3 regions of the Marinomonas epiphytica genome follow, and region 3 is predicted to be linked to each of the others. Evidence: predicted binding sites of a transcription regulator. Region 3 holds the regulator's gene; each other region holds the start of a gene.
The links. The regulator PhoB, encoded in region 3, activates phosphate uptake and scavenging genes when phosphate is short. The targets are predictions, from matches to a motif close to TGTCATANNNNTGTCANA.

Region 1: ACYVGZ_RS06930 (inorganic phosphate transporter) is a predicted target of PhoB. The motif match lies at 1,216-1,233, and genes of this name have one in related genera.
Region 2: ACYVGZ_RS06890 (phosphatase PAP2 family protein) is a predicted target of PhoB. The motif match lies at 1,218-1,235, and genes of this name have one in related genera.

The regions. Positions count from the first base shown of each region.
Region 1 is NZ_BAAGVX010000026.1:386,208-388,482, forward strand. It holds gene ACYVGZ_RS06925 (L-serine ammonia-lyase) at 1-1,113, shown strand, start outside; gene ACYVGZ_RS06930 (inorganic phosphate transporter) at 1,336-2,275, shown strand, end outside.
Region 2 is NZ_BAAGVX010000026.1:378,247-380,521, reverse strand. It holds gene ACYVGZ_RS06895 (MJ1255/VC2487 family glycosyltransferase) at 1-636, opposite strand, end outside; gene ACYVGZ_RS06890 (phosphatase PAP2 family protein) at 633-1,148, opposite strand; gene ACYVGZ_RS06885 (hypothetical protein) at 1,290-1,856, opposite strand; gene ACYVGZ_RS06880 (phospholipase A) at 1,940-2,275, opposite strand, start outside.
Region 3 is NZ_BAAGVX010000038.1:107,777-110,051, forward strand. It holds gene ubiA (4-hydroxybenzoate octaprenyltransferase) at 1-663, shown strand, start outside; gene phoB (phosphate regulon transcriptional regulator PhoB) at 753-1,448, shown strand; gene phoR (phosphate regulon sensor histidine kinase PhoR) at 1,445-2,275, shown strand, end outside.

The DNA of each region.
Region 1 (2,275 bases), on a different contig from region 3:
ATAGAGCAAACAAAGTCACTTAACATTTTAAAAATAAAGAGCGTTTCTTTTAATTCCCAGCAAGACCTAATTTATCACCGAGTTAAACGTTTGGATTTCCATGCTAATGGAATGACTTTCTATGCTTATGATCAAGCTGGAGAGCTTATTGAAGAAGCGACTTATTACTCAGTAGGGGGCGGCTTTATTGTTAAGCAGAATGAAGAAGGTGACGTTGAACTAGTAGAGGATACGACGGAATTGCCTTATGTTTTTCATGATGCAGAAACCCTTATTGGCTTGTGCCGCACTCATAATCTTACGATTGCGGAGATCATGTTAGCTAATGAACAAGTATGGCGTAGCGAAGATGACATTAAAACTGGTATTTTAAATATCTGGTCTATTATGCAAGCGTGTGTACAGAATGGTATTAGAAAAGAAGGAATTTTACCTGGTGGACTCAAGGTAAAGCGTCGTGCTCCGAGTTTGTATCAAGATCTTAACAGTAAAACGCGCATGGATATGATTACACCATCATTAGGTGCCATGGATTGGGTTAACTTGTATGCGCTAGCAGTTAACGAAGAGAATGCTGCTGGCGGGCGAGTCGTCACCGCACCGACCAATGGCGCGGCAGGTATCATCCCTGCGGTATTACACTATTACTGGGATTTTTGTCCACGCTCTAATGAGCAAGGCATTATCGACTTTTTCTTAACGGCATCGGCAATTGGCATGCTGTTTAAGGAAAATGCTTCTATTTCAGGAGCGGAAGTTGGCTGTCAAGGTGAGGTCGGATCGGCTTGCGCGATGGCCGCGGCAGGTTTAGCAGCGGCTACAGGAGGTACTCCAGAGCAAATAGAGAACGCTGCGGAAATTGGTATGGAACATAACTTAGGGCTGACCTGTGATCCTATTGGTGGATTAGTGCAAGTGCCCTGTATTGAGCGTAATGCTATGGCATCTATGAAAGCGATTAACTCCGCCGCTATGGCGTTAAGAGGAGATGGGCAGCATTATGTATCTTTAGATAAGGTCATTCGGACCATGCGTGATACAGGTCGAGATATGAATGATAAGTACAAAGAAACGTCACGTGGTGGTTTGGCGGTAAATGTTATCGAATGTTAATAAATACGGTGCTTTACTGTGTAAAAGATTACTTTTTACTCAATTAACATTTTAGGGGTGTTTATCTTTTTTGAGGCAGTGTAGAATTGCGGCCGTCCGTTTTATGACAAAATAATGACGGTTTTATGACTGGGGCAAATTGATTTCAGTGTTAGGGATTACACTATGTTTAATGGCGCCCCAAAGCTATGACGAGTGGTAGTTAACCTAATAAGAGTCCTTATGAACCAAGATTCCCCTTCTGAAAAAAATACTAGCCTTTTAGGTGGTAATGATTTTCTGCGAGTACTAATTGCTTTAGCTTTTGTATTAGTATGCGGATTTTACGCTTCAACGATTGGTATCGAAGTATCCAACCTTTCTATTTTATCTATTGCCGCTGCAATTGGCGCGTACATGGCCTTAAATATAGGTGCCAATGATGTTGCCAATAACGTTGGGCCTGCAGTAGGCTCAAAAGCATTATCCATGTCTGGTGCCATTCTTATTGCAGCCATTTGCGAATCGGCTGGTGCTATCATTGCTGGAGGAACTGTTGTTGGCACAATTAAAAAGGGCATTATTGATCCAAATGCCATTGCTGACGCCAAGACCTTCATCTGGGTAATGATGGCGGCTTTGCTGGCTGGCGCGATCTGGTTAAACCTTGCCACCTATATTGGTGCCCCCGTTTCTACAACCCATTCTATTGTAGGTGGTGTTTTGGGAGCGGGTATTGCTGCGGGCGGTTGGGATATAGCTCAGTGGGATAAAATGAGTGCCATTGTTGCCAGCTGGGTTATTTCGCCAGTTTTAGGAGGGGTGATAGCCGCTTCTTTCTTAATTTACATAAAGCGCAATATTACCTATAAAAGTGACATGGTGGAGGCGGCTAAAAAGGTCGTGCCTTTACTTGTTGGTGTTATGGTGTGGGTATTTGCGACCTACTTAACTTTGAAAGGCTTGAAAAATCTTTGGAAGGTTAACTTTATTACCGCTCTAATGATTGGCTTTGCCATTGCACTTACTGTGTACTTTATTGTCCGTCCCGTAGTCGAACGTGCGGCAGATAACCTTAAAAATGACAAAGACTCTGTGAATAGTTTATTCACAATTCCACTTATCATTTCGGCAGCTTTATTAAGCTTTGCTCATGGTGCTAATGATGTCGCCAATGCCATTG
Region 2 (2,275 bases), on a different contig from region 3:
GTCTTTACAGTGCATACGGAACTGATATTGAGGAATTTCTTCTAGCCATTCAAATACCGCTTCACTATTTTCAAAGGGCAAATAAACTAATACCTTATCGCTATCAGGCGCATTAACTTCGGCATTTAAATGTACTAACGGTGGCAAGATTGCATGACCGAAATGATGCCAATGAGAACCCAACGCTGTACTAACAGGTGCAAATTTTTTCATGATAAGCTGAGCTATTAGGTTACCTTTATAGCGAGGAATATCATGATTAAAAGCATATTGGTGCCCAAAGCCAATACAAGATACGCCTTGGCGTTTGGCAGCCCAAGCAACAATGGGTTCAAAATCGGTAATGACCAAATCGTACCCTGTTGTATCGAGGGATTTTATGTCTTTAACTAATTTTAGAATATGGGCATTACGGTAAGTCGCCAGTAGATCTAATTGACCGTCTTTGGCGACAAAACTTAATCCTTCAAAGGTTCGATAGTCACCAAAAGCCTGCATATCAAAATACTCTTCAGGGGGTCTGCCTGAAAATATGTAGTCGACCTCGATATTAGCCGCTTTTAACTCAGCAGCCATTGCCCGTGCTCTCGTAATGTGTCCATTACCGGTTCCCTGCACGCCATATAATATTTTCATGCCAGTACTCCGACCATCAACATTGCGCAACTTGTCCCTAAACATGCACCTACTACGGTATCCGTTGGAAAATGAACACCTAAGAACACACGTGATAAGCCCACGTGAGTAGCCCATAGGTATAAAAATTCATTCAGTCCTGGGAACCATTCTGCCAAACAATAAGCCATGAAGAATGCACCAGAGGTATGTCCAGAAGGAAAAGAAAACTGATCAGAAGGAATAATAAAACTCGTAAAATCTTCCAAAATATCAGCAGGGCGATTGCGCTTAAAACCTTTTTTTAAAATTAGGTACAAACAACGCTCTAAAATAAAGCCTACTGCGATTATTAGGGCTAGGGTGTCATAGCCATACCACCAAAGTAATACACCTATCAAAGCGTATAGAGGGCCATCTGCCGTAAACGAAACGCCTTTTCCTATTCGTGTCAAAACATCGCGACGTTTGCGCGCCATACACCAATAAAACGCACTCACATCAAAAGCGTGTATGTTCTGTAATATATTCATTAATAGACACCTAATCCGATTGCCATCATTTTAAAATATAAGGAAAGCATGTCAGTTTCGCGGCACTTTTATGACATATTTACGACAAAAAAACGCCTTACTGAAAACAAGTCAGTAAGGCGTTTTTTTGTTTGGAAAGGCTTAATTCAAGCCATTCATTTTCTTGAAGGCTTCAATCATTACAATCGGTTTTACTTTTTTATTATCACCGTTCAGTGCATACACGACTGTTTCACCAGCAGGACCTGAACCGATATCGGTATAACGTAATGGCACTTCGCCCACTAGACGAGCATTGTTCATTTCAGCAAGAGAAGAGAAAACATAAATACGCCCTTCTACTCGCATTTCTCCATAAAATGGCGTTGCGCCTTCTAAAGTACCATCGTACATTTCGATGCTAGCAATTCCAGATGTTTTCTTTTTGTCTTCATTCGTTAAACCAAAGACAAGGGTTTCACCTTTAGGGCCTTCACCAATACGTACCTTGCGGTAAGAGGTTTCACCTACTTCAAGAAATTCTTCGTAAGTACCACGATCATCAAAAATATAAATTCGACCTTCATGGTGCACTTCGTATAAGTCTTGGTTGTTTAATGCTACAGCCTCAACAACAGGTTGAGCTTGATCTTGTTTTACTGTTTCTGTACCACAAGCTGTTAATAAAGCAGCCGCCATTAAAGTGGAAGCGAAAGGCATAAATTTCATGGTTATAACTCCTAGTTAGAATGCAATAAACCATAATTTTTACACATTACAATATGATGACAATTAACACCCAATCAGCATTTTTATAGCCAGTTCGTTAACATGATCCCCATGCCGATCGATTGAGTATGGTTGTTATAATCAAGCAGTGACTGGCCGTAGCCATTAAAATATTGCAGATAGCCGCGGCTTTTTCCCCATAAGGGAAAATTAAAGCCAATTTGAAATGCACCTTTATTGTCTGATAACTTCAAATTATTACGTAACATCACGTCAATGCTGTAATCATCGACAACATGTAATAACCTAATTTCACCATAACCATAATAATCATCTATATCTGGATTATCGTCTTCTTCAGAGTTTTCAGGAAAGCGATACCAAGGTTTGATTGAAATGGCGGTATTTTCCTTTTCAAA
Region 3 (2,275 bases):
TATGCTGATCGTAAAGTGGATGGATTTGTTGAACGCACCAAGAATCGCCCCCTTCCGTCTGGTCGTGTGAGTGAAAAAGAAGCACTTATCGTTTTTGCTAGTTTGGCTCTATTAAGCTTTATTTTGGTTCTTTTTACCGACTTTAGAACCATAATGCTGTCTTTTATAGGGTTAGGCTTAGCGGCTTTGTATCCCTTTATGAAGCGCTATACGCATTTGCCGCAACTGTTTTTAGGGTTAGCTTTCTCTTGGGCTATTCCAATGGCTTACAGTGCTCAAGGTGGCGACCTAAGCGACCCTAAACTGTGGATGCTATTTCTAGCAAACTGTTTATGGACCATCGCCTACGACACTTATTACGCTATGACAGACAGACCCGATGACTTAAAAGTCGGCATCAAATCCACAGCGATTTTATTTGGCCAGTACGACCTATTAATCATCCTCATTTTGCAAGGTCTTACCCTATCCTTATTAACTTGGATAGGTGTGTTAGGGTCTTTGCCATGGCCTTTCTTTGTATCGCTTTTACTTTGCTGTGGTTTGTTTATCCAACAACATCTACAAACCAAAACGCGTGATAGGCAAGCTTGTTTCCATGCTTTTCTTGCTAATAACCGAGTGGGCTTGTGTGTCTTTGTGGGCTTACTACTAAGCTATTAAGTTGAATTTATGGCAGTGATGTGACATTTTAACCAAATTGTCACATTTTCGAGCTTTAATAAACCGTTCCTGAGATGAGGGTGAATCCTGTGACCGGTAAAAAAGTACTAATTATTGATGATGAGTCTTCCATTCGCGAAATGATCGCTGTCGCCTTAGAAATGGCAGGATACGAATATTTGGAAGCAGAAAACAGCCAACAGGCCCACGAAATTATTGTGGATCATAGACCTGATTTGATTCTAGTAGACTGGATGATGCCTGGTGGTAGCGGTATTGAATTAACACGACGTTTAAAGAAAGACCCAACGACCGCTGAAATCCCTGTCATCATGTTGACCGCAAAAAGTGAAGAAGACAATAAGATTCAAGGCCTTGAAGTCGGTGCTGATGATTATATTACTAAGCCATTCTCACCAAGAGAGCTGGTTGCTCGCCTTAAAGCGGTTCTTCGCCGCGCAACACCACAAGGTATCGATGAACCAATTGAAATAGAAGGTCTATTACTAGACCCTATTAGTCAGCGCGTTACCATTGGTAGCCGCCCATTAGAAATGGGGCCTACAGAGTATCGTTTGCTTAAATTTTTAATGACACACCAAGAAAGAGCTTACTCTCGAGCGCAATTATTAGATCAAGTTTGGGGCGGCAATGTCTACGTTGAAGAACGTACGGTTGATGTACACATTCGTCGTTTACGTAAAGCCATTGGTAGTTCCCATGACAGTTTAATTCAAACGGTTCGTGGCACTGGCTATCGATTCTCTGCGAAAAGAACTCCATGAAGAATATTTGGAAAGTCGCCGTAGCCCGATGGCTAATCGGGCTAGCTGCCTGTATTGCCATTGGCCTTGTAATTGGCCAACTGCTTGCTACCTTGCTCATCTATACGCTTGGAAGCTTATACTGGCAAATGTATCAGGTATACACTTTCCACCACTGGTTACGCCACTCAGGCAAAAAAGCGCCCCCTGAATCTGACGGTATTTGGGGGGAAGTTTTTGACGCAGTCTATCGCTTACAGAAAAAGCAACGCAAGTCGAAACGCCGCATGCGCCAAGCTTTAACTCGAATCGAAAGTTCTACTGCCGCCCTAAAAGAAGGGGTTATTATGGCTGACAGCCAAGGTAACCTTGAATGGTGGAATAATTCTGCAGCGCACTTTTTTGGGCTCATGCGCCCAGTAGATCGAGGACAACCGATTACCAACATTGTACGAGACCCAGACTTTTTCCGTTACTTTAGCCAAAAGCGTTTCGGCGAACCTCTAGTGATCAAATCCCCCGCTAAAGAAGGCACTTATCTTGAAGTACAAACGACCCTCTATGATAAAAATGATCACCTAATCTTTATCCGAGACGTCACCCGCCTGCATTTATTAGAGCAGATGCGTAAAGACTTTGTAGCCAATGCCTCACATGAGTTGAAGACACCTTTGACAGTCATAAAAGGGTACTTAGAAACCTTGGACATGTTCAAAGATGCTTTACCAGGCAGCCTACAGAAAGGCATAGTCAATATGTCTGAGCAGTCAGACCGTATGGAGCACTTGATTGAAGATCTTCTGTTACTATCTCGCCTAGAAGGCAATGATAAGCGAGAGCCAGACCAG